DNA from 2 places in the Gordonia sp. 852002-51296_SCH5728562-b genome. Region 1 is predicted to be linked to the other one. Evidence: predicted binding sites of a transcription regulator. Region 1 holds the regulator's gene; the other holds the start of a gene.
What was found. Region 1 encodes LexA, which represses DNA repair genes until DNA is damaged. Its sites were predicted from a motif close to CGAACANNTGTTCG; they were not measured.

Region 1 (14,719 bases):
CGCGGAACACCCCTGGCGTCGGGGGAGTGGCACCGCCGTCGGGTGTCGGCGCGGGGCTTGTCATCGGCTGGTTGGCCCTGCTCGTGCTCACCTTCCACTGGTCACGCGTCGTGTGGGCCCGCAGCACCTACCACCTCGCGCTCGAAGAGGAGCGTCGTCGGGAAGCGGTGGCACGCGAGGAGGCCGCACGCAAACTGCAGCAGCGCCCCGGCGAGCACTGAAGGTCCGAGCGGGCTCTGCCCCGCTAGCGGTCGGCGATGGCGCTCTGTGCGGCCTGCGCCCACTCGCGCCACTGTGCTGCCTGCTCGCGCAGTTTCTCCGCGTCTCGGTTCTTGCCGCGCTCGGCAGCTTTGGCCGCCTGGTCCTCGAGTTGTGCTGCGCGGTCGGCGAATTGCGCGGCGCGCGCGAGCGCCTCGGGGTCGGTGCGCTGCCACTGAGCATCCTCGGCGTCGCGAATCCGCTTCTCCAACGCGCGCGCACGGCCCTCGAGGCTGTGCATCTGTTCGCGCGGCACCTTGCCGAGCTCGTCCCACTTCTCCCGGAACGTCCGGAACTCGCGGCGCGCACCGTCGAGGTCGGATGCGGGATCGATGGATTTCTCCGCGGCGTCGAGCAGAGCGATCTTCGCCGTCGCGTTCGCGTTGAACTCGGCGTCGCGCTCGGACGATGCCGCGTTGCGGGCGGCGAAGAAGACGTCCTGGGCGGCTTTGAACCGTTGCCACAGTGCCTCGTCGGCGTCGCGCGGTGCCCGACCGGATGCCTTCCATTCGGCGAGGAGTTCGCGGAAGGCGCCCGCGGTCGGACCCCAATCGGTCGACGACGACAACGCCTCGGCCCGTGCGATCAGCTCCTCTTTACGCGCCTTGGCACCCGCGCGTTCCCGATCTAGATCGGCGAAGTGGGCGCCGCGTCGGCGATTGAACGCGTCGCGCGCCTTCGAGTATCGCTTCCACAGCGCGTCGTCGGTCTTACGGTCGATGCCTTTGATGGTCTTCCACTCGTCGAGGATCGCGCGCAGTCGATCGCCTGCGGTCTTCCACTGGGTGGATTCGGCTCCGATGGCCTCGGCCTCGGTAGCGAGCTCCTCTTTGCGTGCAATCACGGCGGCGCGAGCCTCTTCACGCTCGGCCTTCAGCGAGTCGGCGACGTCGTCGGCGCTTCCGACGATGACGGTCAGCCGCTGTTCAATGGCCGAGACATCGCCGATGACGCTGGCCTCGGGGAGGGTGTCGAGGAGGTGTTTGGCCGCAGCCTGTGACTTGCGCGGATCGCCGGTGCGTGCGGCGAGGCGCTCTTCGAGAATCTCCACCTCGGTCTCGAGGTCGGAGTATCGACGCGCGAAATGGGCGAGGCCCTCGTCGATGGTGCCCGCCTGCCACGACCCGATCTCACGCTCGCCGTTCGGGGTGATGAGCCAGACGACGCCCTGCTCATCGATACGCCCGAACTCGCGGGGATCGAACGATGCGTGTTTGGCGACGACGACCGCAGGAACGGGGGTCGGTGCCTGCGCGGCAGGCTTCGGTCCGGGACCGGGTCGAGGGCCGGGTTTGGGACCCGGCTTCGGCGGGCCTGGCCGGGGGCCGGGGGTGGACCCGGATGCGGGTGTGGCCGGTCCGCTGGTGTCTTCGCTCGTCATGGTGTGGTCCCCTCACAGCGTCAGTGGTGCCGCGCGTCACGGCTGCCTTTCACATAGTCCTGAGCGGTTGACGCCAGGACTTCACCTATTCAAGCAGGTCAGGGTTCTCGATGTGCGGCCTGCGCGACATCGCTGACACGAGGGCGGGTGTGTCGGTGCTCCCGGCGGCGTCGGGCATGACGTCGGCTAGCGTCGACGGTGTGCTGGCATGCGTTGTTTTCGTCCCGAGCGCACCGCTGTTGGTTCCCGAACTCGCGGGTCCGGACGCGGTGGACACCCTCGAGGCCCGTTCTGCTGTCCGCGATGCGGGCGTGCTGCTCGCCCGACACGCCACGCGCTGGGTGGCGGTGGGGGCCGACGACTTCATCGCCCCTGTGAGATCCGACGACTTCATCGCCCCTGTGAGATCCGGCGACGACGCCGCCGCGGGTGATCCCCTGGCGTCACGGTCAATTCCGACGGTGGGCGGTTTCGGCAGGTTCGGCGTCGACGTGCCGGTCTCCCTGGAACGCGTGGGCGGTGAGCGACCCCCCGGACGCCTGCCACTGTCGATGTTGATCGCCGGGTGGCTACGCGGACAGGTCGACGCCGAGTCGGTGCGTCCGGTCGTCGTCGACCCCGACGTACGGCCCGAAGTCGCCTGCGAGCTCGGGAGAGCACTGTCGGCCGAGATCTCCTCCGATCCCGAGCCGATCGGGGTACTGGTCGTGGCCGACGGCGCGACGGCACTCACCCCGAAGGCGCCCGGTGGCGGCCGACGTGACAGCGCCGTCGAACTCCAGCAGCGCATCGTCGACGGAATCGCGGCAGCGGATGTCGACGTACTTCGCGGACTCGACGTTGCCACGTGCGATGCCGAGGGAGTGGCCGGGCGGGCGGCATGGCAGGTCGTCGCTGGGCTCGTCGGCGACAGCCCGATGACTGCCAAGGTGCTCTACTCCGACGCCCCGTTCGGTGTCGGCTACGTCGTCGCGGCGTGGACGCCAGGGGACACGCCGTGAGTGTCGGGCCAAGGAATGTCGGGCCAAGGAGTGTCGGAGCCGTGGACGTGACCCCGATCGCCGTCGTCGGTCCGACCGCCACCGGGAAATCCGACCTCGCGCTCGACCTCGCGGAACGACTCGACGGCGACATCGTCAACATCGACGCCATGCAGCAGTACCGCGGCATGGACATCGGCACGGCCAAGCTGCCCCCACGGGAGCGGCGAGGCATCGCCCACCATCAACTCGACGTGCTCGACGTCACCGAGACGGCCACCGTCGCGCGCTATCAGGAAGCCGCGTCGGCCGACATCGACTCGCTGCTCGCCGCCGGCCGCACGCCGGTGATCGTCGGCGGCTCGATGATGTACATCCAAGGTCTGCTCGACAACTGGCGGTTCCCGGCAACCGACCCCGCGGTGCGCGCACGGTACGAGGCGATGCTCGACGAGATCGGTGTCGTGGCGCTGCATCGACATCTCGCATCCGTCGACCCGGCTGCGGCGGCGTCGATCCTCGCTACCGATGCACGACGCATCGTGCGCGCGCTCGAGGTGGTCGAACTGACCGGGGAGCCATTCGCGGCGTCGGCGCCGAAGATCGGTGAACCACGTTGGGGGACAAAGATTCTCGCACTGGACCGCGACACCGCAGAACTGGACGAACGCATCGCGCTGCGGACTCGGCTGATGTTCGCGAACCGGCTCGTCGACGAGGTGCACGGGCTCGTCGACGCAGGTCTGCGCGAGGGCGTCACTGCTCGTCGAGCCATCGGATACGCGCAGACACTTGCCGCGCTGGACGGCGAGTACGACCTTGCGACAGCAGAAGAACTGACCTTCATCGGCACCCGCAGGTACGTCCGCAGGCAGCGTTCGTGGTTCCGCCGCGATCACCGCATTCACTGGCTCGACGCCGCGACTCCCGCCCTCCTCGACGCCACGCTCGCCGCGGCGGAGGTCTGAGGACGACCCGCACGTAGTCTGGACGGGTGACGACGATCAGCGAGGCAGTGACCTACGTCAAGGGGCACGGCACCCAGAACGACTTCGTCGTGCTCACCGACCCGGCGGTCGAACTCGACCTGACCACCGACTTCGTGGCGGCGGTCTGCGATCGTCAACGCGGTATCGGCGCAGACGGCATGCTCCGCGTCGCGCGGGCGGTGGCCCTGGTGCGCGCGGGCGTCCTCGATGAGCTGCCCGACGGCGTCGAGCCCGACGACTGGTTCATGGACTATCGCAACGCCGACGGCTCCATCGCCGAGATGTGTGGCAACGGAGTCCGCGTCTTCGCCCACTACCTGCGGGCCACCGGGCTGACCGAGTCCGACGAGTTCACGGTGGGTTCGCGCGCAGGCGGACGTCCCGTGGTGGTGCACTCGTTCGACGACCTCTGCGCCGACGTCAGTGTGCGGATGGGTCGGGTGTTGCTCGGCGAGGACGCGACCGTGCGGATCGGCGACGACCTCTACCCGGGTGTCGCGGTCGACGTCGGCAACCCACACCTGGCGTGCGTGGTGCCCGACATGTCGACGTCCGACCTCGCCGCGATCGACTTCTCGACCGGCGTCGTCCTACCCGACGGCGTCTTTCCGCACGGCGCCAACGTCGAACTGCTGACCTCCCCCGAGGACGGACCGCGTGGTGGTCTGCACGCCACGATGCGTGTCTTCGAGCGCGGTGTCGGAGAGACCAGGAGTTGCGGAACGGGGCTGGTCGCGGCGGCAGCAGCGGGCCTGCAGACCCTCGGCCGCGACGCGGGCGAGACGGTCATCGACGTGCCAGGCGGAAGGGTGACGGTCACGGTTGCCGACGGTCACGCGACGCTGCGAGGACCGTCCGCACTGGTGGCCGACGGCCGATTCCGGGCAGGTTGGTATCGCGTCGACTGACGTGCCGCGGGCACGCTGCATGGCGGCTCGGCAGATATCCACGTGCTCGACGGGCCGTCGGCGTGTCACCATGGATGGTGTATGACCGAAACATCACCACAGGTACATGACCTGCACGACACCCGTCCCGTCGACGCGAACGCACCCGCGATCGACCTTTCCCGCGATCTGATCGATCCCGACGATCTCGTCGACCCCGCAGATTTCGGCGATCACGACGATTCCCGCGACCGTGCCCACACGCCGACGACCGGCGAGCTCGCGCTCTCCGATCGCGCCTCGCTGCAGCGCGTCGCGGGGCTTTCGACAGAGCTCACCGACGTCACCGAGGTCGAATACCGACAACTGCGCCTCGAGCGCGTGGTGCTCGTCGGCGTCTGGACCGAGGGCACCGCGGCCGCAGCGAAGGCGAACATGGAGGAGCTGGCAGCGCTCGCAGAGACCGCGGGTTCCGTGGTTCTCGAAGCGGTGATCCAGCGACGATCCTCACCCGACCCCGCGACCTTCATCGGTTCGGGCAAGGCCCAGGAGTTGCGCGACGTCGTCGCCGACACCGGCGCCGACACCGTCATCTGCGACGGCGAGTTGACGCCAGCGCAGTTGACCGCGTTGGAGAAGGTCGTCAAGGTCAAGGTGATCGACCGGACGGCCCTCATCCTCGACATCTTCGCCCAGCATGCGAGTTCGCGTGAGGGCAAGGCGCAGGTGGCCCTCGCGCAGATGGAGTACATGCTCCCGCGTCTGCGTGGTTGGGGTGAATCGATGTCCCGTCAGGCCGGTGGCCGCGCGGGTAGCAACGGCGGCGTCGGCCTGCGCGGACCGGGTGAGACGAAGATCGAGACCGATCGCCGGCGCATCCGCGAGCGAATGGCCAAGCTGCGCCGCGAGATTCGCGAAATGCGCACGGCCCGCACCACGAAGCGGTCCGCACGACTGCGGGGTGCTGTGCCGCGCATCGCCGTCGCGGGATACACGAACGCGGGTAAGTCGAGTCTGGTCAACGCGATGACGGGTTCTGGTGTGCTCGTGCAGGATGCGCTGTTCGCGACCCTCGATCCGACGACGCGCCGTGCGACTCTCGAGGACGGTCGCGAACTGGTCTTCACCGACACCGTCGGCTTCGTCCGCCACCTCCCCACGCAACTCGTCGAGGCATTCCGGTCGACGCTGGAGGAGGTCGTCGACGCTGATCTCGTACTGCACGTCGTCGACGGCAGCGACCCGTTCCCCGCGGAACAGATCACGGCGGTCCGACGGGTCATCAACGACGTCGTGGCAGAAGAGGGAGTCGCGCCGCCTCCGGAGTTGTTGGTGATCAACAAGATCGATGCCATCGATGCGTCCAGGCTCACCGAATTGCGCGGCATGCTCGGCGCGGGCGGTAGTACGCACGGACCCAACTCAGCGGGCGTCGTGTACGTCTCGGCGCGCACCGGTGAGGGACTGCCTGAGCTGTTCGAGGCGGTCCGTGAGTTCGTGGGTCGCGACGACGTGGAGCTCACCGTCGACATCCCGTTCACGCGAGGCGACCTGGTGTCACGGATTCACCGCGAGGGCGAGGTACTCGCCACAGACCACAGCACCGAGGGCACCCGGATGCGTGTCCGTGTGCCCTCGGCGCTGGCGGGAGAACTGGCCTCGTTGGCCCAGTAGCAGGCCTACTCGGCGTCGAGGTCGGCGGCGACGAGCTTCGCGATGGCGTCGAGCGTTGCCTGATCGTCGGATTCGACGACGACCGCGGTGCCCTTCTCGGCGCCGAGCGTCATGATCAGCAATGCCGATCCCGCGTCGACCGGTTCGCCTCCGACGACCGAGATCGTCACGGGTGTGCCGGCGTCGGCGACTGCCTCGGCGATGATCGTTGCGGGTCGCGCGTGCAATCCGACGGCTGATCCGACCTCGACGGTGGTGCTTGGCATGGGTTGCTCCTTTGCAGATGGGTTATGTCGGGACGTGAGATCTCAGGCGGGGATGGTCTCCAGCTCGGGTGCCGAAGTCTGTCGGCTCGACGAGCGACCGAACTGCTTGGCCGCGACGACGCACACCGTGCCGAGGACCGTACCCGCCGTAAGCGCTGCGAGGAAGAGCAGCCAGTGGTTCATCGTGAAGAAGACGAAGATGCCGCCGTGCGGAGCGCGCTGCGTGACCCCGAAGGCCATGATCAGTGCACCGGCGAGTGCGCCGCCCGCCATCATCGACGGAATCACGCGCACCGGGTCTTTTGCGGCGAACGGGATTGCACCCTCGGAGATGAATGCGGCGCCGAGGAACCAAGCGGCCTTACCGTTTTCACGCTCGGGCTCGGTGAACAGTCCGGGGCGGATGACGGTGGCGAGTGCCATCGCGAGCGGCGGAACCATGCCTGCGCACATGACCGCTGCCATGATTTCGAGCTGGGGTGTGTCGCCGATGGCGAGGCCGGTGGTGGCGAAGAGGTACGCGGCCTTGTTGACCGGTCCGCCGAGGTCGAAGCACATCATGAGTCCGAGGACCACGCCGAGGACGATCTTGGAGCTGCCGCTCATGCTGTTGAGACCGTCGGTGAGCTGGGTGGTGACCCAGGCGAGCGGCTTGCCGAGCAACATGAACATCAGACCGCCGACAATCAGACTCCCGAACAGCGGGATGATGATGACCGGCTGTAGCCCGCGTGCCCACTGCGGCAACGGAAGTCGCGAGATCGCCAGGCACACGGCGCCCGCGATGAGGCCGCCGATCAGACCACCGATGAAGCTCGCGCCCACGGCAACCGAGACCAGGCCTGCGACGAAGCCGGGTGCGATACCGGGACGGTCGGCTATCGCGAACGAGATGTAACCCGCGAGGACAGGTACCAGCATGCTCATGGCGAGCGCGCCGATCGCGAAACTGACACCGCCGAGGTACTGGCCGAGACCGCCAGCGGGCAGATCCCAGAGGCTGTTGTGCAGCGCGATGTAGGCGCCGTCGGACAGCGTCTTGGATGAATCGAGTGTCTTGTTGGCGATCTGGTACCCGGCGAGCAGGAAGCCCAACGCGATCAGCAGTCCGCCTGCCGCGACGAACGGGATCATGTAGCTGACACCGGTCATGAGTGCCTGTTGGATCTTTTTGCCGAATGACAGGCTCGACGCCGATCCCTCCGCTGCACCGGCACCGTCGTCCGCCGACCCGTCGACGCGTGCGGCATGCGGACTACGCGACGCCTCCACAGCCTCTGCGATCATCTTGTCGGGTTCGTTGATCGCGCGCTTGACCCCGGACTCGATGACCGGCTTTCCGCTGAAGCGACTCTTGCCCTTCACACCGACGTCGGTGGCGAAGATGACGGCGTCGGCGCCTGCGATGACGTCGGGGGTGAACGGCGTGGTGCCCGACGAGCCCTGCGGCTCGACATGGAAGTCGACGCCTGCCCGCTCCGCGGCGTACTTGAGCGCGTCCGCTGCCATGTAGGTGTGTGCGATGCCGGTGGGGCACGCGGTGATCGCGACGATCGAGGGGCGCTTCTGCGAATCGGAACCCCCTAGTGTCTTCGCGGTCTTCGTGCCTGCTGCCGGGACTGCGGCAGCGGCGGCCGCGCCCGCAGCAGGCGCGGCGGATGTCGACGTGGAGCCTGCCGGCGCAGGGTTGATGGCTTCATCCACCAGTTCGACGACGCGCTCGTCACTCGGCGCCTCGCGGAGGGCGGCGACGAAGTCGGGACGCACGAGCGCTCGCGCGAGCGAGCTCAGCAGCTTCATGTGGTCGGAGGCAGCGCCCTCGGGTGCCGCGATGAGGAACACCAGGTCGGCCGGGCCGTCGGGTGCGCCGAAGTCGACCTTGTTCGACAGCCGCGCGAAGGCAAGGCTGGCGGTGGTGACCGATGCGGCGCGTGCGTGAGGAATCGCGATCCCACCGGGTAGCCCGGTTGCCGACTTCGCCTCGCGGGCCAGTGCGGCGCGGCTCAGTTCGGACGGATCGGTCGTGCGCCCGGCCTCGCCGAGATTCTCGGCGAGATAGGTGATGACGGCGGCGGGATCACTGCCTGCGTCGACATCGAGATGCACCGTCGCTGCGGTGATGATGTTGTCGGACATGGGTTTTCCTTCGATTTCTGTGTGGTCCGGAGAGCGAGTGTTCCGGTTCTGGTCGGTGAGCGTCGTGGCGATTCGTGTACAGGAACTGGAGGCTGTGGGGGTCACGTGATCGGGGCGGCTCCTGAGAGTTCGACGACATCGACCGAGTCGACGTCGACCTGTGCCGGAAGTGGCGGCTGCGTCCCTGCCAGCCCGGCGGCCGCCGAGCCGTAGGCGACTGCCGTGCGGAGACGATCGGGTTCGGAGGCGCCCGCCGTGTACGCGATGAGGTACCCGGCCAGCGATGCGTCGCCTGCTCCGACGGTGCTGCGCGGCACGATCGGCGGGGGAGTGGCCAGCCAGCTACCCTCAGCGGTCGTGAGTACCGCACCCGCCGCACCGAGGGTCGCGAGTACCGCTCCCTGCGTGGTGGCGATCAGCGTTCGCGATGCCGTCACGACCGGCAGGTAGTCGCCCGAGGCGACGGCAGCGGCCAGTTCGGCAGGGTCGATACCACTGACCTCGGCGAGTTCTTCGTCGTTGGGTTTGATCAGGTCGACGGGACCCGACATCGCCGCGCCCAGGGGTGCGCCCGACGTGTCGATCGCCACGCGGCGTCCGCTGTCGACGAGGCGGTCGGAGATGCGGCGATACCAGTCGTCGGGAACTCCCGGCGGAATCGAGCCACACAGCGCCACCCACGACGCGTCCTCGGCGCCCTCGAGTACGAGCGCTGTCAGTTCGTCGAGTTCTGCAGGCGTGAGGGTGTGACCGGGCGCATTGATCTTCGTGGTCGTCCCGTCGTTCTCGGCCACCGTGATATTGGTTCGGATCTGACCGTCGATGTCGACCGTGCGGTACGGCAGTGCGACGGCGTCGAGGGCCGTGAGCAGCGGGTCGTCGGCGTGCGCGGGTAGTACCGCGACGGTGGGGATGCCGGCTTCCGCGACGACGCGGGACACGTTGACGCCCTTGCCGCCGGGCTCGACCCGGGTGGAGGTACTGCGTTGCACCTCGCCCCGCATCAACGGTCCTGTGATCTCCAGGGTGCGGTCGAGACTCGGGTTGGCTGTGACTGTGAGGATCATGCGATCACGACCTCGATGCCGTGTGCCGAGAGCGCCGCCGAGAACTCGGGGTCGATGCCGTCGTCGGTGATCAGGACGTCCACCTCGTCGAGCGGAGCGAACGAGCTGAAGTCCTCGCGACCCATCTTCGACGAGTCGGCCAGCACCACGACGCGCTGCGCGGCAGCCACGATGGCCGACTTGACCGAGGCTTCTTCCGCGTCGGGGGTGGACAGGCCGTGGCCCTCACTGATCCCATTCGTGCCGACGAAGGCAACAGATGCCCGCATCTTTCCGAGTGCTGCGACGGTCTCGGCGCCGACCGCAGCCTGCGTGAGCCCACGGACCCGACCGCCGACCATGAGCAGGGTGGCCCGTTCGTGTGCGGTGAGGGCCTGCCCGAGCTGGAGGCTCGTCGAGATCACCGTGAGCCTGCGATCGGCGGGCAGCAGCTTGGCGGCCTGGTAGGTAGTGGTTCCGGCATCGAAGATGACCGATCCACCGTCCGAGGGCAGAAACCGAATCGCAGCGCGGGCGATCGCTGCCTTCTCTGCGGTGTGGGAGGACTCGCGTTGGGCGAGTCCCAGCTCGTTGACTACCTCGACCGTCCCGGCCTTGACTGCTCCGCCGTGGACGCGCTGCACGCTACCGCTGCGCTCGAGCACTGCGAGGTCGCGGCGCACGGTTTCACTCGTCACGTCGAACCTGTCGGCGAGAGCTGTCACGGATGCGCGACCGTGCGCGCGCACCTGATCGGCTATTGCTCGCTGTCGCTCTTCGGCGTACACCTGTCGACTCCGATCTGTGGTGTGTGGCTCACCTTCCGGCGAACCATCTGTGGGGTCTGTGTTCTGTGGATCTGGCTTCTGCGGATCTGTGTTCTGTCGGATCTGTGTTCTGTGGATCACCGCGTGATTGGTTCTGTGTGGGATTCGATGTTGATATATCTGTGTTTACGCCCGTGTGTGTTGACAAGTCAAGCGTTTCGAGTAACTTTGATCACAGAAATTCACGACGCCGGGTATTCCTCACAGATCACCGCACCCGGCCGATCGACCCGGAAGGCAGCAGACGCAATGGAGAATCACCTGGTAACGGAGAATCGGGTCACCATGAACGGTCAGGGAGAGTTGACGGGAACACCCGTCGTCGCGGGGTTTGCCTACGGGCCGGTGTTGTGGCCGGGTGGGCGCGTCGAGTACGACGAGACGTCACTCGGCACTGATCGCGTCCTCGCCGAGGGCGAGCGGGACACGGAGTCGGAACGTCTCGTCGCCGCCGCGGCAGTCGTCGCGGGCAGACTGCGTGATCGCGCATCACACGCGTCGGGAGCTGCGGCCGAGGTTCTTGCCGCGACCGCCGGGTTGGCCGAGGATCGGGGATGGATCGGTGCGGCAAAGTCCCGTGTCGCGAAGGGGGCGTCGGCACCTGCTGCCGCAGTCGCGGCCACGGCGCAGTTCTCCGAGATGTTCGCCAAACTCGGCGGGTTGATGGCAGAGCGGATCACCGACCTCAACGACGTGCGTGACCGGGTGGTCGCCGAGTTGCTCGGCCGGCCGGAGCCGGGAATTCCGACGCCGAGCCAACCGTCGATCCTCTTCGCGGACGACCTCGCTCCCGCGGATACCGCGGGGCTCGATCCCGCTGTGATCGTCGGGCTGGCCACGCGTCTCGGCGGACCGACCAGTCATACCGCCATCATCGCGCGTCAATTGGGCATCCCGTGCGTGGTCGCCGTGGCTCGATTGAGTGAGATCACCAGCGGCACAATGGTTTTGCTCGACGGCGGTGCGGGGTCGATCACCGTCGAACCGGAGGAGTCCGAGGCGCGCGAACTCGTCGAGCGCAGTGTTGCGGAGGCAGCGCTTGTTGCTGCGTGGCGTGGCCCTGGCCGGACTGCTGACGGCACCGACGTCGCCATCCTGGCGAATGTCGCCGATGGTGTGTCGGCGCGTCGCGCGGCCGATGCGCCGGTCGAGGGGATCGGGCTGTTCCGCACCGAGTTGGCATTTCTCGACCGGGCAGAGGAACCCGATGTCGACGAGCAGACACGTCTGTACCGCGACGTGTTCGAGGCGTTCGCGGGCCAAAAAGTCGTCATCAGAACGCTCGACGCCGGCTCGGACAAGCCGCTGGCCTTCATCGAGCACCCGGACGAGGCGAACCCCGCACTCGGCGTGCGCGGTAACAGAATCGGCGATGACCACCCCGAAATCGTGCGAACTCAACTCGACGCGATCGCGCGCGCGGCAGAAGCATCCGGCACGACGCCGTGGGTCATGGCACCGATGATCGCCACGGCCGCAGAGGCTGCACAGTTCGCCGATCTCGTCCGTCAGCGTGGTCTGACGGCCGGCGTGATGATCGAGATCCCTGCAGCGGCAATTCTGGCGCCGGCGATCCTGGCCGAGGTCGACTTCGTGTCGATCGGAACCAACGACCTCACGCAGTACACGATGGCCGCCGACCGGATGTCGGCAGAACTTGCCGAACTGACCGACCCGTGGCAACCCGCGGTGCTCGCACTCATCTCGCAGGTCGCGACCGCCGGCGCCCAGCAGGGCAAACCCGTCGGCGTCTGTGGTGAGGCCGCGGCCGACCCGTCGCTCGCGTGTGTGCTCGTCGGACTGGGAGTCACCTCGCTGTCGGCGGCTCCGGCGGCGACAGCAGCAGTCGGGGCGAAGCTGTCGACGGTGACCATGGAGCAGTGCCGAGCCGCGGCCGCTGCCGCGCTTGCCACCTCGAGTCCGGCACTCGCCCGACGTGCCGCAGCCGAAAAACTCGACCACTGATACAGACCCCGCTGGTCAATGACCTGCGGGGCCCGGTTCAGCGCATCACACCCGGCGCATGACCGTCACGACCTTGCCGAGGATGGCGGCGTCGTCGCCGGGGATCGGATCGAAGAGCGGGTTGTGCGGCATCAGCCAGACGTGGCCGTCTTTGCGTTTGAAGGTCTTCACCGTCGCCTCGCCGTCGATCATCGCTGCGACGATGTCGCCGTTGTCGGCGACATTCTGCTGACGTACGACAACCCAGTCGCCGTCGCAGATCGCGGCGTCGATCATCGATTCGCCGACGACGCGCAGCAGGAACAACGAGCCCTCACCGACGAGCTCACGCGGGAGCGGGAAGACGTCTTCGACCGCCTCCTCCGCGAGAATCGGACCGCCCGCCGCGATACGGCCGAGTACCGGAACGAACGTGGGGGTCGGGAGATCTCCGTTGATGGCATCGGAGTGATGTGCATCGGGAGCCTCGGAGACGTTGACCGCTCGCGGACGGTTGGCGTCGCGCTTCAGCAGGCCCTTGCGCTCGAGAGTGCGCAACTGGTGTGCCACTGATGAGGTGGACGTGAGGCCGACGGCGTCGCCGATCTCTCGGATGCTCGGCGGATATCCACGCTCGCGTACCGACTTTCGGATCACATCGAGGACGCCACGCTGGCGATCGGTGAGTGTTGCCTCGGCGACGGCCGGATGGATCGGTGTCTCCTCGCCGCCTCCGCTCTTCTTGCCTTCGACGCTGCGACCGTTGCCCTTGGGCGACGTCGGGCTGCGTCGTGACTTCTCTGTCATCGGTTCCGTCCTTCCTGATGTTGATGCGGCTGCTGTTGTGAACCGGCTGCTGTTGTGGAGCAGGTGGTGGGGTGCGTCTTTCATCCATCGTCTGGCGCCGACAGTAGCGGAGGCCACTGACAACATCAAACATTTGTTCGACGTGTCGCAGGACTTTGTCGGACCCCTCTGGTAGAACTCGAACATCAGTGCATCGAACGCTTGATCGACCATTGGAGGTAGCGATGACCAGCTTGATGACCAACCCGGTGACCCGCACGATTCCCAGCCCGTCGAGTGCATCCGCGGCAACACCGCCGACCACCCGATCTGCAACGCCCCGACCTGCGTCGACGACGCGTTCTCGAGTTCACCGCGCCACGGTGGTCAGTGGACGCGCATCGTCGAATGCCGTGCGTAGCGAAGAGCTGCGTGTGGCGGGACATGTTCGAACAAGTGAGGTCCGACGGGCCGGCGCGGACGTCTCGCCGCAGCGCCGACGTCGGATTGCGTTCGATCACGGCACCTCTACACGTCCGGCAGGCACGCGATGCGCCGGTGGCGTCGGCGAGATGGTGGCTGCCCGTCGCCGGCGCGCAGCGGTCTTGGCGGTGCTCGCCGGAGTCGGGTTGGCGCTGACCGTGTGGGTCGTCGGGACCGTCGGTGCCGACTACCAGCGGGCGAGCATGCCGTCGTCGACCTCCACGCAGGTGGTCCACGTGCGTTCCGGTGAATCGCTGAGCTCGATCGCGGCGCGGGTCGCGCCCGATATGCCGCGTCAGACCGTCATCGACGAGATCATCGACCTCAACGATCTGCCGTCGAGCGGGCTGCGCGTTGGCCAACCGCTTGTCACACCCGCGTACCGCTGAGCGCTGGCGGTATTCTCGATGTCACAGGGTCCAGTCGGAAACCGACACGGTCACCGCTGCGGTCTCGCTTCCGCCGGTCGTCAGACGATCGGACCAAGCCAGATCGACGGAGCCGCTGCGTCCCGCGATTCGCACGAGGACTACATGCGCTGCCCGTTTTGTAAGAACGAAGACACCAAGGTCGTCGATTCGCGTGTCGCCGATGAGGGGCAGGCGATCCGCCGACGTCGCGCGTGCAGCGAATGTGGGCGACGTTTCTCCACGGTTGAGAGTGCTGTTCTGGCAGTCGTGAAGCGCAACGGAGTGACGGAGCCGTTCAGCAGAGAAAAGGTGATGCGCGGGGTGCGCCGCGCGTGCCAGGGACGTCACGTGAACGAAGACGATCTCGCGCAGTTGGCTCAGCAGGTCGAAGACGCGGTGAGATCGTCGGGTTCCGCTGAGATCCCCAGCAACGAGGTGGGTCTGGCCATTCTCGGCCCGCTGCGCGACCTCGACGAGGTGGCATATCTACGTTTTGCCTCGGTCTATCGCTCGTTCGATTCGCTCGAAGACTTCCAGCGTGAGATCGACGACCTCCGGGGCAACCTCACCGGATCCCACGAAGGCGCAGACGACCTCGACACACCCGCCACCCGCGACGACACTGTCGATGCTGCGTCGAGTTCAGCGCGTC
Region 2 (14,719 bases), on a different contig from region 1:
TCGAGCACGCGCTGACTGGGCCCGATGGCGTTTTCACGCATGCCCTGCCGGGCACGGTCATCGTCGACTTCTCGACCATCAGACCCGACGTCGCGGTCCGGTTGTCCGACGAGGCCTCCGCCAGCGGCTACTCGTTCCCCGACGCACCGGTGTCGGGCGGCGAAGAAGGCGCGGTCAATGCGACTCTGTCGATCATGGCCGGCGGCTCGGAGGAGGCATTCGATGCCGCATCACCACTGTTTCATGCTGTCGGTTCGACCGTCGTACTCGTAGGGCCAAGCGGCAGTGGACAATTGGTCAAAGCGGCCAACCAACTGATCGTGGCCGCCAATATCGCCGCACTCGCCGAGGCACTCGTCTACCTTGAGGCCAACGGGGTACAGACCACCGCAGCGGTCGACGTCCTCGGCGGAGGACTCGCGGGGTCGACTGTGCTCGACCACAAGGCACACCGGATGATCGACAGAGACTTCACACCGGGAGCACGAATCGACCTGCACCACAAGGATCTCGGGATCGTCACCGCTTCCGCTCGTGAGGCAGGATTGGCTCTTCCGATCGGCTCCCTCGTCGCGACGCTCATGGCGTCGGCGCGGGCCAACGGCGACGGCAACCTCGATCACGCCGCGCTGTTTCGGACGGTCGAGCGACTGTCGGGCAGGCTCGACCAGCCGTAATGGTCTAGCCCGCGCTGCTGCCCCGCCCTGCTGTCCCCCGCCCGGCTGCAGAGTGCCGCGTTCGAGGCCGAGCTCGTTCTCCATCGCGCGCCGAACGAGACGTCCCCTGTCGGGAGCGCCCGCGTAGTGCACCAGTGCGTGCGAGTTGACGCCGTCGATCATTCCGAGGAATTGCCACGCGACGTCGGCCGCATCGTCGGTGACGAACTCACCCGCGTCGACACCCTCGATGATGAGTTCGGACACCAGTGACTGCCAACGACCCATCACCTCCCGAACTGCTGCGGCGAGAGGGTGATTCATCCTGCCGAGGCTGAAGGCGTCGGCCCAGACAATCGTGACGTCGTCGCGGCCAGGCTCGGTCAGCGTCGTAATCAAGTTCCTCAGCTTCGACGTCGCGTTCGGATCGTCGGCAATGAGTTCGGTGATCTCGTCGACCTCGGCGCTGGTGATTGCCTCGAATGTCGACGCGACGAGCTCGTCCATACTCGGCTCGTAATGCGCGACGAGCGCAGGCGCAACGCCTGCCTGTGCGCCGACAGACCTCAACGTCAGCCCCGGAAGCCCATCGACACGAGCGACCTGACACGCGGCGGAGCGGATTTCGTCGGCCCGTTCCTCAGGCGACTTGCGGGGTGCGCGCGTCCGACTCTTCGAGACCATCACTCAGCGATCATCGTGCCTGGCCATCATGGAGTCAACCGCTATTGATCGCAGGATCAATAATTTGCACGTCCCACTTGACGACCCGACTCGCACCCTTTACCGTTCTAGTTATTGATTGCTCGATCAATAACGAAAGGCTCTGATATGTCCTGGACAATGCCCGCCGAGACGGCCCCCCACGAGCGTGTGTGGATGGCGTTTCCACGGACCAACACCACCCTCGCCGAGAGCGCGGCCGACGCCGAGACCGCGTACGCCGCGTGGAGCGAGGTTGCCAACACGGTCGCGCAGTTCGAGAAGGTCATCATGGTCGTCGACCCGACCGAGACGACGCGTGCGCGCGCCCAGCTCTCGGAGGAGATCGAGATCGTCGAAGCACCGCTCGACGACTCGTGGATGCGCGACATCGGACCAACCTTCGTCATCGACGACGCCGGCCAACTCGGCGCTGTCACATGGACGTTCAACGGCTGGGGCGCACAAGAGTGGGCCGAGTGGACCAACGATCGTCAGATCGGGCGCGTGGTCGCGGGCCGGGCAGGTGTCCCCGTTTTCAGCTCGATGCTCGTCCAGGAGGGTGGCGCCATCCACGTCGACGGCGAGGGCACCGTACTCGTCACCGAGACCGTCCAACTCGACCCACACCGAAACCCCTACGCCACGCGCGAGACGATCGAAGCCGAGCTCGAGCGCACGATCGGCGCACGGAAGGTCATCTGGCTCCCCCGCGGTCTGACCCGCGACTACGAGCGGTTCGGCACACGCGGTCATGTCGACATGGTCGCGACGATCCCCTCCCCCGGAACGCTGCTGCTGCACCACCAGCCGAATCCCGACCATCCCGACCACGCAGTCACCAAGGGCTTGCGCGAGTTCTTCGAAGGCACCACCGACGCAGCCGGACGATCGTGGCACATCGTCGATCTGCCCGCTCCTGACACGATCCGGGACTCCGAGGGCTTCGTCGACTACAGCTACATCAATCACCTCGTAGTCAACGGTGGTGTCGTCGCTTGTGGTTACGGTGAACCGGAGGCCGACGCGCGCGCGGCCGAGATCCTGGCGTCGGTCTACCCCGGCCGGCGCGTGGTGACCATCGACGCGCGCGAAATCCTGGCACGCGGTGGTGGAATCCACTGCATCACCCAGCAACAACCGGCCGTCGGCGTTTTGTCATGACCTCCTCGGCGCAGACCCCACCACTGGTGGAGGCATCGATAGCCGAGCTGAGTGCCGCGCTGGAATCAGGCGCGGTCAGCAGCGTCGAACTCGTCTGCGGGTATCTGAATCGCATCGGTCGATACGATCGACATGGGTTGACGCTCAACGCGATTCCCGTCCTCAACCCGACGATGTTCGACGAAGCGCGTGCATCGGACGAACGCCGTGCCCGTGGTGAGGCGTACGGGCCGTTCGACGGCATCCCGTACACCGCGAAGGACAGTTACCGGGTGAAGGGCCTCACCGTGGCGTCGGGGTCGCCGGCGTTCGCACATCTCGTCGCGGGCTCAGACGCGTTCGCCGTCGAACGTCTGCGAACTGCCGGAGCCATTTGCCTCGGCCTCACCAACATGCCTCCGATGGCCAATGGCGGTATGCAGCGGGGCGTTTACGGGAGGGCCGAGAGTCCTTACAACAGTAGCTATCTCGCGGCCGCGTACCTGTCCGGCTCGTCGAACGGTTCCGGTGCGTCGACTGCTGCGAGCCTGGCGGCTTTCGGCCTCGGCGAGGAGACGTGGTCGAGTGGCCGCTCCCCCGCGTCGAACAACGCGCTCGTCGCGTACACGCCGTCGCGCGGTGTGATCTCGGTGCGTGGCAACTGGCCGTTGACGCCGACAATGGATGTCGTTGTGCCACATACACGTACGGTCGACGACATGCTCGCACTGCTCGATGTTCTCGTCGCCGATGACGCGGACACCCGAGGCGATTTCTGGCGCACGCAGCCGTGGGTGGAGTTGCCCGCGGCGTCGTCGGTGCGGCCAGAGTCGTATCTGGACCTCCGCGATGACAATGCCCTGCGGGGCAAGCGTTTCGGCATACCCCGAGTCATCTTGGGCGACGACCCCGACGCAGGCTGGCCGATCACACCACGACCCTCGGTCATCGAGCTGTGGAACCGCGCGCGGGAAGACCTGGAGGCAGCGGGCGCCGAAGTGGTCGACGTCGACTTCCCCGCCCTGACCAACTACGAACTCGACCGACCCGACGCCCGCGACGGCTATGCCCGCGGAATCCTGCCGGAGGGATTCTTCGACGCCGAGATGTGGGACCTCACCGTCTGGTCGTGGAACGACTTCTTGCAGGCCAACGGCGACCCCGCACTGAACCGCCTCGCCGACGTCGACGGGTCGTTGATCTTCCCGCTGCCCGACGGCGCGATTCCCGATGAGCTGCACGGGTATTACGCGCGGTACAACCTGGACATCAGCGAGTACCCAGAGCGCGCCGCACGCGGAATCCCAACGCTCGAGGAGATTCCGGATCTGGCCGAGGGCGTCCGCGGGCTCGAGGAACTGCGTCGTGTCGACTTGGAGGAGTGGCTCGACGAACTCGGCCTCGACGCGCTGGTGTTCCCTTCTGCGCTCGACGTCGGACCTGCAGACGCCGACATCAATGCGGCATCGCACGAACGTGCCATGGCAAACGGGGTATGGGTGTCGACCGGCAACACCATGATCCGTCACTACGGCATTCCGACTGTCAACGTCACGATGGGCGCGATGAGTGACATCGGAATGCCCGTGAACCTGACATTCGCCGGGCGCGCCTACGACGACAACGCACTTCTCGCCTACGGCTGGGCCTACGAGCACGCCTCTCGACGCCGCACCGCTCCGCCGTCGACGCCGGAGCTGCCACCGCTGAGACGCCCAGGCGTCGTGTCCGACGGCGACGTCCCCGCGCTCGAACTGACAGCGTCCGCTCGACGCGATGCGCAGGTGGCCGTCATCGAGGTCTCGGGCTCGTCCGACGCCGACCTGCTGCAGGTCTTCGTCGACGGAGATGCTGTTCCGGTCGACCGCGAGGGATCGAGCTTCACAGCCTCGATCGAGATTCCCGCGGCTGAGCTCACGCGACAACACTCCGCGTGGCGCATCCCGTACGGCGCACTCGTGACGGCGATCGCGACGTCATCGAACGGCGCTGCCAACGCCGAATATGTGACCGTGGACGGCATCTGACCACACTCCGTCTATCCGGACGCTATTCGAACCTGCCTCGAGCAACCACGTCTGCCCCGCCACCGGGGTGTGGTGGCGGGGTGTAGACGGGTTGCGGCACAACCGGATTCGACGACTCGCCCAGTTCGTCGGGCCAGCGTGTCGGCCGGGTCGGCACACCGGTCAGTTCACGCGGTGGTCAGGCGGCGTCGGCCAGCGGTGGGTCGGCGCCTCCTGGTGGGTCGATGCCGCCGAGCCACCAGGGGCTGGCTGGTGGGGCTGGACCTGTTGGCGCGTCTGGGTCTGTGGGCGAGTCGGGGTCGGGTGGATCAGCGAGGTTCCATTGGATGTCGACGCGCGGGCTAAGGCGCAGGGTATCGCTCAAGGGCAGTGCGCCCACCAGAGCGAGCTCGACCCGCCCGCGGGGCGGGTCCGGCATTGAGGGCGGAGGCACAATCGCGGTAACAGTTGTGTCTGTGGCGATTCCGCTACCGGCCGCGCGTGCTGCGGCGGCGGCCTCGTTGCTGATGTGCTCGGCGGCGAGGTAGTCGTGGAAATCGGCTCTGACGTCGGCGATGCGGTTGATGCGTTCGGGATTCTCGGGCATACCGGGCTTGGCGTTCAATCGCCACGCAACACGCCCGGTATCGGGTCCGTCGGTGATCATGCGGGTGGTGAACTGGCCAGGCTTTTTACCGACCCGCCGATTGTGCACATCACACGCCGGCACCAACTGGTCGATATCGGTCAACCCGCCGTCGGCCCAGTCCTTGGCGGCGTGATGCATCTGCACCCTGCTCGCGGGCTGATTACACCCCGGTGCCGAACACATTTTCCCGCCCGCCGAGGCAAACGACGCCAACCGCTGCCCCAACGACGCGATCCGCTTCGACCGACCCAAATACAACGGGATGCTGGTGTGGTCACCGAACACCGCCAAATACTGACTCGCACCGGCGGAAGCGGCCATCTCGATCACATCGTCGATCGGGAGGAGCGTTCCGGACGTGGTTTGCGCGATCCCTGCTTGTGCTTCCAACTCGTGCAGGCTGGTGGTGACGATCACCTGGATCGGTAATCCCCGATGGGTGTTGCCGAGCATGCCGGATTCCAACACTTGCCCGAGTAGGGCGGAGAAGGCGTCGTGGTTGCGTTGGGCGGGTGAGCGTTGATCCCGCAGCGCTGCCGCCGCGACCTGTTCAGCATTGGCGGTGGTGATCGGCCCGACGGGCGAATCGGGGTCGTCGGGGTTGTTCATGCCGGGTTTGGCCCACGAGTCCAACACGGTATCGAGCCGTGCGCGGGCGATCGGATCCAAATCGGCGGTCAACCGCGACATCAACTGTGCGTTTTGCCGGTTCACCCACAAGCGTCGTCGTCGTTTGCGGTCTTTCGGGTTGGTGAGTGTTCCATCCGGGTCGAGATGGGCGAGTAGCCGTGAACCGAGGTTGGTGATTTCGGCGGGCGTGAACTCGGTCGCGTAGCCGGCCATCTGTGCTTCGGCGGCAGCTTTCGTCTCCGCCGAAATGTCGGCGGGGATCGCCTCCAACACTTCGAGTACCGCGCGGACGTGTGCGCCGGCGACGCGCCCTTCCACGACGTAGCCGGCCAACGTGGGACACGCGGGTAATAGGCGGTCACCGCAGATGGTGGTGAATGAGCCGGTCGCCGCGATCACCCGGTACCGGGCTGCCGGATCACCGATATGCAGGCGCTGGCCCATGAAGTTGCGAATGTCGCGGAAACCCAACGAGTGGGGCAGGTCGCGGTCGGACGCTTCCACGATCAAGCGGTCGGTGACCGCGCCGGCCGTCCGCAGTGCTAGCCGTTCGGCCTCGACGGTGGCTTCGACGAGCACGTCGTCGGACACCAACGACACATCCACCGTCGCCAACTCATCCAACACCGCAGCCAGGCGTGACAGTTTCTCGGCGACCACCGCATCCGCAGACCCCACCGCCGCCGTGGCCAAAGCCGAAGGCGCACGGCCGTTTCCGCCGTCGCTGCTGTTGCGTTTGCTGTTCACGTGCCGCCACCCCCGCCCCAACGTCGTGTCGAATATGTGTTCTACACTACCCGACAATGCGGGCACCGTCGAGGAAAAATCGAAGAAACTTTCGAGCCATCGAAACCGATGACGCCAGGCTGATCGACCAGTTGTCGGCGATTCGGACTCACGCAGAATCCGCGGTACCGATTCAGGGGCTCAACTTCAGGCGCTCAACAAATCGCGCGTTACCTGCAGCTGGCCCAGGTGCTGGGCAAGCTCGTGTACGACATGCAGCACAACCCACTGCGGCGTGACGGTGTCGAGGTCGACACTCGCGCGTGTTCCGCGTGCATCGCGGCCCGCAATTCCGTTGCGCAACATACGCGTCGCCCACACGTCCATGTCGGCGCGGACCTGCGCGATGCGCACGACGAGATCGTCGCGCGTTCCGGTGGCCTCGAACTCCCCCGACCGATCACGGGGCAGGTCCAATCCGCAGCCGAATGTTCCCAGCCACCAGCGGGTCATCTCGATGCAGTGGTGGACAATCGCGTACGGCGCGTTGGAGCCTGCGACCGGCAGTCTGCTGTTGAGGTCGGCGTCGGCCACGCCGTCGAGCGTGGCGAGAATGCCGTCCCAGCATCGATCAGCGGTGTCACGAGCGGCCTCAAACCAGAGATCCATCGCTACAGCGTGTCACGTTCGAATCATCGTGACCTTGCAGGAACCGCCATCTCGGCGCAGTAACGAACTTCGACCCTCGTCGACGAATCCTCGTCAAGAGCGTCACATGTCGACATAGTGGAGTGTGGAGTCCCCAACCGAGTGACTCCCAACGAGGAAAGGGTTTACCCATGGCACTCGACGACGACGACATCACCACCTCCAGCCCAGGGGGCGAAGGTCCTGCCGATGGCGGCTCGAATCCCGGCGGACACGACGGCGGCGCAGACGGCACCGCCTCACCCGGCGAAGGACCAGCCGACGGCGGCTCCAACCCCGGCGGACACGACGGCGGCGCAGACGGCACCGCCTCACCCGGCGAAGGACCAGCCGACGGCGGCTCCAACCCCGATGGGCACGACGGCGGCGCAGACGGCACCGCCTGAGTGACGACAATGCTGAGCCGCTGCATCGCCATCGACCCCGACACGTTCGCGCGTGATCACTGGGGTCGGCGTCCTCTGCTCAGCAGATCGGACGCGCTCCCCCGCGACTTCGACGACCTTCTCTCGCCGCGCAGCGTCGACGAGTTGATCGCCGAGCGCGGGGTGCGTGCACCGTTCATCCGGATGGCCAAGGAAGGCGGCCTGGTAGGCAAAGAGAACTACCTCGGGCCGGCCGGTTTCGGTGCGGAGATGCCCGATCAGGTCGATTCGGCAAAAGTGCTGGCGCAGTTCGCCTCTGGTGCGACGATCGTTCTACAGGGGTTGCACCGACTGTGGCCGCCCATCATCGACTTTGTGCGCGGGATGGTCGACGACCTCGGACACCCGGTACAGGCCAACGCCTACATCACCCCACCCGCAAACCGCGGTTTCGATCCCCACTACGACGTGCACGACGTCTTCGTACTGCAGATCTCCGGCAGCAAGCATTGGCGGGTTCACTCCCCGGTTCACACCGATCCCCTCGCCGACCAACCCTGGACCGACCACCGCGATGCCATCGAGGCGCGCAGTCATGAGGAGCCGGTGATCGACACCGTCCTCGAACCCGGCGACGCCCTGTACCTTCCGCGCGGATGGCTCCATTCGGCAGAAGCTCTCGGCCACACGTCGATTCATCTCACGGTCGGGGTATCGGCTGTCACTGCCTTCGATCTGGTCCGGGCGGTCGTCGACCAACTCGGGACAGTCGAATCGCTACGCGCCGCGCTGCCGATGGGTACCGACTTCACCGATCCCGACGAGTCAGCGGCGCTGGCAGCCAAGACAATTGATGCCGTCATCGACGTATTGCAGGCCAACACAACAGATCTGGCCGAAAGCACCGCTGCACGGTTGTCGACGATCCACGCCGAGCGAACCCGACCCGCGGCAGTTCGACCGCTCGCCACACTCGACGCAGTCAACTCACTCTCCGAACACACGACGGTGAGTCGACGCCACGGCCTCGTCGTCGAAGTCCGTCGTGCGTTGCAACGTACCGAAATTCGCCTTCCCGATCGGACCATCAGCTTCCCCGACTACTGCACAGAGGCACTCGAGGCCGCAGTATCCGGAGCCACCGTCACCGCGGGTGAACTACCGGGACTCGACGCCGCCGACAGCCTCGTGCTGATTCGCAGACTGCTTCGTGAGGGCGTCGTCGTTCTCGAGAGTGGATCGGTTCCAACCGGATGACCCGTCGTCCTCCGTGTAGCGTGCAATCCGCGGAGCGCGGTGATCCGATCTACGGCACAGCCTCGGCGGGAACGTTGTGGGTCCTGCTCGAACTCGGTGGTGCGTGGGGACATTCGGCGTTCCTGCAATCGCCGTCCATCATCGACCCCGACCTCGGTCTGAGCATCGTGCGTCGGGTCGAGAAGCAGCGCATGCGGATTGTCGCGATTCGACGACCGGGACGCCGACCGCAAGCACCACGGTGGCGTTGGTTCATCGTGGACTCCACGCCGGGAGCAGAAAGCGTGCACGCTGGCGAAGTCGACGGTCCCGCAGGCTATCTCGACCTCGCGCTCGACGGGTCCGACGGTGCTCCATCGACCGAACCTCTCGTCGCAGTGTGCGCGCACGGTAAGCATGACCAGTGCTGTGCAGTTCGGGGTCGGGCCGCGACAGCATCGATCGCGTCGGCGTATCCGGAGTGGACGTGGGAGTGTTCACACCTCGGTGGTGACCGCTTCGCCGCGACAGGGCTGATCCTTCCGCATGGTCTCTGTTACGGACGACTCGACACCGCCGTCGACCCAGCGTCCATCGTCGAGCTGTACACCCAAGGGCGCCTTGTGGATTCACTGCTGCGTGGACGTACGTCACTCCCCCACGCCGTGCAGGCCGCACAGCACTTCGCCCGTGTCGAGACCGGAGATGACCGCATCGACTCGTTCGCGCCGATCGACGTCACACACGTCGATGGGCGGATCCGCGTCCGTCTGACGGGCCACGTCGGCCCCGTCGACGTGGTGCTCGGTGAGGAGTTCTCCGAGCCGCTGTTTTCGATGTGTCAAGCGAATGTCGCTGGACGCGTACGGCAGTTCACGCTGGACTCCATCGCCTTCGGACAGGTCGCCGCGACCTGACCGTGACCCTGTATCGATCGGTGGTCGGCGACGTATCGAGCACGCGTCACCCACGTCGACGAGCGCCGTCGGCGTCGGTGAGCGCGCATGCTCGACTCATGGGAATCAACAAGAACGACACCGTCGAATGGAATACGTCCCAGGGACCGACGCATGGGCACGCGAAGGAAAAGCGCACATCGCCATTCACCTTCGACGGTCAGAAGTTCAATGCAAGCGACGACGACCCGTACTGGATTGTCGAATCGTCGAAGACCGGATCGCAGGCCGCACACAAGGAGTCGTCGCTCACCAAGAAGTGAGTGATTCGTACCCACATTCTCGACAGGTCACATATTTTCGAAGGCCCGACCGAGTTCGGCACCGACGTCGATGATGCGAGCAGCTTTGACCTCGGGCTTGTCGATCTCTTCCGCCACGTGCTGGGCGACAAAGCGCTTGATTTCGGTGTCGACCTGACCGACGGCACGAATGAATTCGCCACGCAGGTTGTGTGACGCGACGCCCACGATCACGTCTTTCGGCCGCGGCGGAGTGACGTCGATCCGCAACTCCAGCGGCTCGGCGGCACGAACGGTCAACGGAAGTGTGATCAGCCCGTCGACGTCGTACTTGATGCGATCGACTCGCAGATCCACGACGAGACCGATGGTCAGCATGATCTCAACGGTGAACGTGATCAGTTCGCCGACATTGCGCGCGATACGCGGCTCGCCGATCTCGACGTGCGCGGTCACGCGAGCGAGCCCACCGGGGCCGGACGGGATGGGCCCGACGTCGAAAGATCCACCCGTAATGGAGGAGAACGCCGACCCCACCCGCTCTTCGGTCACGGCGACCTCGAAGAACCGGCGGCCGAACTCTTCGTACGTCAGCTGCGTCATCCCCTTCATCGTGCCATTTCATCGATCGTCATAGAACACGTTCGCCTCGATCCGGCGCGGCGAGTCGTACCCTCGGGACATGTCTTTTCAGGGCTTCCCCGAGGCCGCCCTCGATTTCTACGACGACCTCGAGGTCGACAACAGCAAGGCTTTCTGGGAACAACACAAGCAGACATATCAGAGCGCTGTGGCCGCACCGATGCGTGAGCTGACCGACGCACTTGCCGACGAGTTCGGTGAAGCGAAGCTGTTCCGCCCCTACCGCGACGTCCGGTTCTCGAAAGACAAGTCGCCCTACAAGACCCACCAGGGTGCCTACGTTGCCGTGGCACCGGCGACCGGCTACTACGTGCAGATCGGTGCACCGGGCGTCATGGTGGGTGCCGGCTTCTACGACGCTTCCGCCGAGCGATTGTCCGCGATGCGCACAGCCATCGACGATGATCGACGTGGCCGCGAACTCGAACAGATCGTCGCCGACCTCACCGCGACCGGCTGGGAGGTGGGCGGAGGTCGTCTCAAAACCGCACCACGAGGCTGGGACCCGGGACACCCGCGCATCGAACTGCTGCGACACAAGACGTTCACCGTGTCACACCCCTACGGGTTCGACGCGGTGATCCATACGCCGGAGTTGGTCGACCGCGTGCGGGACGACTGGCGAACGACGGCGTCGTTGATCGACTGGCTCACCCGACACGCTCTTGCGTGACCGCTGGTTGACGCTTACCGCGGAGAAGCGACGCCGTGGCAGCGCAGATCGACAACACGATGGACACACAGAACACGACGACCAGTCCGTCGTGGAACGGCCCGGAGAGCAGTTCCGGGAAGAAGGTATGGCCGGTGAGGGTCGCACGTTGTCCGTCGGTGACCTGGGTGAGCACACCGGTCCCTGCGAGAAGGTGCTCGATCGGGTTGACGCCGAGCAGCGCCGAGAACAGCGACGCGACGGGTGGAAGCTCCGCGACGTCCGTCGCCACTCCCGCCGGAACTCCCTGCCCCTGCAACCCCGTGGACAACGCATCCGGCAGCGTCGCCGAGAGTCCGACGATCATCAGCGAGAAGGACACACCGATCGACAGCGCGGTACCCGTGTTCTGGAATGTCGCGCGCATCCCGGACGCCACGCCACGGTAGCGAGCCGGAACGCTGCTCATGATCGACGACGTGTTGGGCGCGGTGAACATGCCTGTACCTATCCCGTTCAGAGCGATCAACAGCGCAAACGCCCAGTAAGGGAACATGATCGGCAAGAACAACAAGCCGACGAAGCTCGCCCCGAACAACACCATGCCGACCGTCGCGAAGCCGCGGGCACCGAACCGGTCGCTCATCGCACCGGTCAACGGACCCGAGATGAAGAAGCCGATTGTCAAGGGCAGCATGAAGATTCCCGCCCACAGAGGTGTGTCGGCGTAGTCGTATCCGTGGACCGGCAACCAGATCCCCTGGAGCCAGATGATCAACACGAACTGCAGGCCGCCCTGCGCCAACGAGGCACACAGTGCCGCACCGTTTCCGGCGACGAACGGTCGGATTCGAAACAGTGAGAGTTCGATCATCGGTTCGGCGACACGACGTTCGACGATCACGAATCCGACGAGCAGCAGCACTCCTGCGACGAGCAGACCCACCACGACCGGGTTGGTCCATCCCATCGTGTGACCGCCGTAGGGCTGTAGGCCTATCGTGATGGCGATCAGCAACGACGACAGTCCGATCGCGAAGCTCCCGTTGCCCAGCCAGTCGATCCTTCCGGGATGGCGTTCGCCGCTGTCACGAAGTTTGCGGTAGGCCCACACGGTGAAGAACAGGCCGACGGGCACGTTGACCCAGAAGACCGCCCGCCAATCCCACGCTGCAAGCAGACCTCCGAGAACCAGCCCGGTGAGCTGCCCCGCCAGTGCAGCAACCTGATTGAGCCCCAGCGCGAACCCGCGTCTGTCGGGAGGGAACGCGTCGGTCAGGATGGCCGCTGAGTTTCCGGTCAGCATCGAGCCGCCGAGGGCCTGCAACACCCGCCACCCGATCAGCCAGATCGCTGCGTTCGCTGCGTGAAAGGGGTCGAACGACAACAGGATCGACGCGACGGTGAACACCGCGAATCCCATGTTGTAGATGCGGACGCGGCCGAACATATCGCCCAGCCGACCCAGCGTGGTCACGGCGACAGCCTGGACGAGCCGGTAGCCCATGATCATCCACAGCAGGAACCCGATGTTGGCAGGTGCGAGCGGGTCGAGGCCGATGCCCCTGAAGATCGCGGGTAGGGAGATGATGACGATCGAGCCGTCGAGAGCCGACATGAACACGGCCGCAGTCGTATTCGAGAGCGCCACCCATCGGTATCGCGAGTCGGGTTCTTGCTCTACCGGCGTTAGGGTCGTCGACGCCGCGCTCACAGCGCGTCCGCGAGCCGGTCGAGTAGCGGCATGACGTCTCGGAGTTGCGCGATCTCGTCGTCGTCGAGCACCTGGCCCATCGCCTCCGCGATCGCTCGCGTCCGTTGACCGCGACGACCACGCAGCGCCTCGGCCCCAGCATCGGTCAATGCCAGCACGATTCGTCGTCCATCTTCGGGATCTGTTGCGCGACTGACAAACCCACGCCCCTGCAGCCCAGACACAGTGACACCCATCGACTGTGGGCTGACGTTCTCGCGGCGCGCCAGTTGCGCCGCCGTCGCCGGACCTTCCCGCTCGAGACGCGCGAGCACAGCCGTTTCGGGAGCGCTCGGATCGTCGGTCGCACGATGCTGCCGCAGTCTGCGCAACAGCGATCCGAGGATGATCCGGAACTCGGCCGCCACCTCGACTGTGGCATCGTCGAGGGTCGCCGACTGCGTGGTGGCATCGCGTTCAGGCATAATCATCAATCTATATTGATCAATTCAGGTTGATCAATTGCCACAAATGCGACCAGGCGGGTGCTCGTGCGCTGACCAGCGCCTATGTGCACGGCTTGTATGCACCGGTTCTCCCGGACGCACTGCAGGGGCCAAGCTGCGCTACTCGACCGTCCCGTCGACGTAGACCCAGGAGCCGTCGAATCGGCTGAATGTCGAGAGTTCGTGCATCTGCCCTCGACGTCCATCGGCCCGATAGAACGCCGTGAATTCGACCGTGCCTGTCGTATCGAAAGGACCGCCGCCGTTCACCGATTCGATGTCGAGACGCAGCCACCGCATGCCGTCATCGAGTTCCAGGTCGCCCGGTCGGGTGTCGGGATGCCAGCTGCGCAGCAGGTGATTTCGGTCGCCGACGGCGAACGCGGTGAATCGGGATCGCATCAACGCTTCGGCAGTCGGGGCACGACGCTCTCCGCGCAGGATCGGCCCGCAGCACTCGGCGAAGGTCAGACCGGTTCCGCACGGGCAGCGCGCATCGTCGTCGATCATCGTGCTCATGGCGGCCCAGCATATGCGGCCACGACCAATGGTCCCAGCCGACTGCCAGCGTCCGCCCATCACGGTGGCAGCGTCGGCGACTGTGATGGTGACATGACAACGATCACTCACCAACCATCAGTCATCCGCACCGCGCACGCCGACACCGTCGTGCTGATCATGGACGGCAGCGTTCGAGCTCACTCGCTCGCCCGACAGATTCTCGATCGGGGGAAGAACCTCGCCATCGCAGGGACCCGTGGTCACGATCTCGTCCCCTACGTCGATGCGGCCGTGCGCGATCGGGTCGTGACGGTCATCGCCGATCCCGCAGATCCGACGCAGATCGACGCGGTCATCGAGCGCGCGAGCGACACCCTCGGACCCGTGATCATGGTTGTCGATCCCGGCGGATTGCTCGCCGATGTTCGCGCCGCCGACCGTCACGCCGCCTGACACGCGCCGCGCCGGGCGACAGTGGTCAGGGGTAAGAAGCCGGTCTGGGGTAAGAAGCAGTCTGCGGTAGAGCTACGTCAAGAACCGCCCGGTCGGCGTCAAATTCGCGTCAGAGACGCTCGCGCACCCATCCACCAGCGATACAACGTCCTTCGTGGCATTACCCGGAACACTTACGCGAGCATGGGCGCGCGACGAGACATCATTGTCGAACTCCTCGGCTGACCAGCCAAAAGCTTCACCTCAACGCGAC

Region 2: A5766_RS07110 (HNH endonuclease signature motif containing protein) is a predicted target of LexA. The motif match lies at 6,563-6,576, and genes of this name have one in related genera.

What each region holds. Positions count from the first base shown of each region.
Region 1 covers NZ_LZMI01000003.1:12,247-26,965, forward strand. The annotation lists gene A5766_RS00455 (Rv2732c family membrane protein) at 1-221, shown strand, start outside; gene A5766_RS00460 (DUF349 domain-containing protein) at 245-1,639, opposite strand; gene A5766_RS00465 (hypothetical protein) at 1,789-2,640, shown strand; gene miaA (tRNA (adenosine(37)-N6)-dimethylallyltransferase MiaA) at 2,682-3,587, shown strand; gene dapF (diaminopimelate epimerase) at 3,614-4,516, shown strand; gene hflX (GTPase HflX) at 4,598-6,169, shown strand; gene A5766_RS00485 (HPr family phosphocarrier protein) at 6,175-6,435, opposite strand; gene A5766_RS00490 (PTS fructose transporter subunit IIABC) at 6,478-8,571, opposite strand; gene A5766_RS00495 (1-phosphofructokinase family hexose kinase) at 8,673-9,638, opposite strand; gene A5766_RS00500 (DeoR/GlpR family DNA-binding transcription regulator) at 9,635-10,405, opposite strand; gene ptsP (phosphoenolpyruvate--protein phosphotransferase) at 10,694-12,409, shown strand; gene lexA (transcriptional repressor LexA) at 12,455-13,195, opposite strand; gene A5766_RS24810 (LysM peptidoglycan-binding domain-containing protein) at 13,420-14,046, shown strand; gene nrdR (transcriptional regulator NrdR) at 14,191-14,719, shown strand, end outside.
Region 2 covers NZ_LZMI01000036.1:11,703-26,421, forward strand. The annotation lists gene A5766_RS07095 (2-hydroxy-3-oxopropionate reductase) at 1-677, shown strand, start outside; partial or broken gene A5766_RS25420 (TetR/AcrR family transcriptional regulator) at 831-1,340, opposite strand; gene A5766_RS07100 (agmatine deiminase family protein) at 1,488-2,522, shown strand; gene A5766_RS07105 (amidase) at 2,519-4,528, shown strand; gene A5766_RS07110 (HNH endonuclease signature motif containing protein) at 4,707-6,533, opposite strand; gene A5766_RS07115 (mycothiol transferase) at 6,720-7,181, opposite strand; gene A5766_RS07120 (hypothetical protein) at 7,352-7,606, shown strand; gene A5766_RS07125 (cupin domain-containing protein) at 7,616-8,842, shown strand; gene A5766_RS07130 (sucrase ferredoxin) at 8,839-9,738, shown strand; gene A5766_RS07135 (DUF2945 domain-containing protein) at 9,837-10,040, shown strand; gene A5766_RS07140 (hypothetical protein) at 10,068-10,622, opposite strand; gene A5766_RS07145 (DUF2461 domain-containing protein) at 10,702-11,334, shown strand; gene A5766_RS07150 (MFS transporter) at 11,312-13,027, opposite strand; gene A5766_RS07155 (MarR family winged helix-turn-helix transcriptional regulator) at 13,024-13,491, opposite strand; gene A5766_RS07160 (YchJ family protein) at 13,633-14,031, opposite strand; gene A5766_RS07165 (hypothetical protein) at 14,125-14,466, shown strand; gene A5766_RS25285 (amino acid permease) at 14,621-14,719, shown strand, end outside.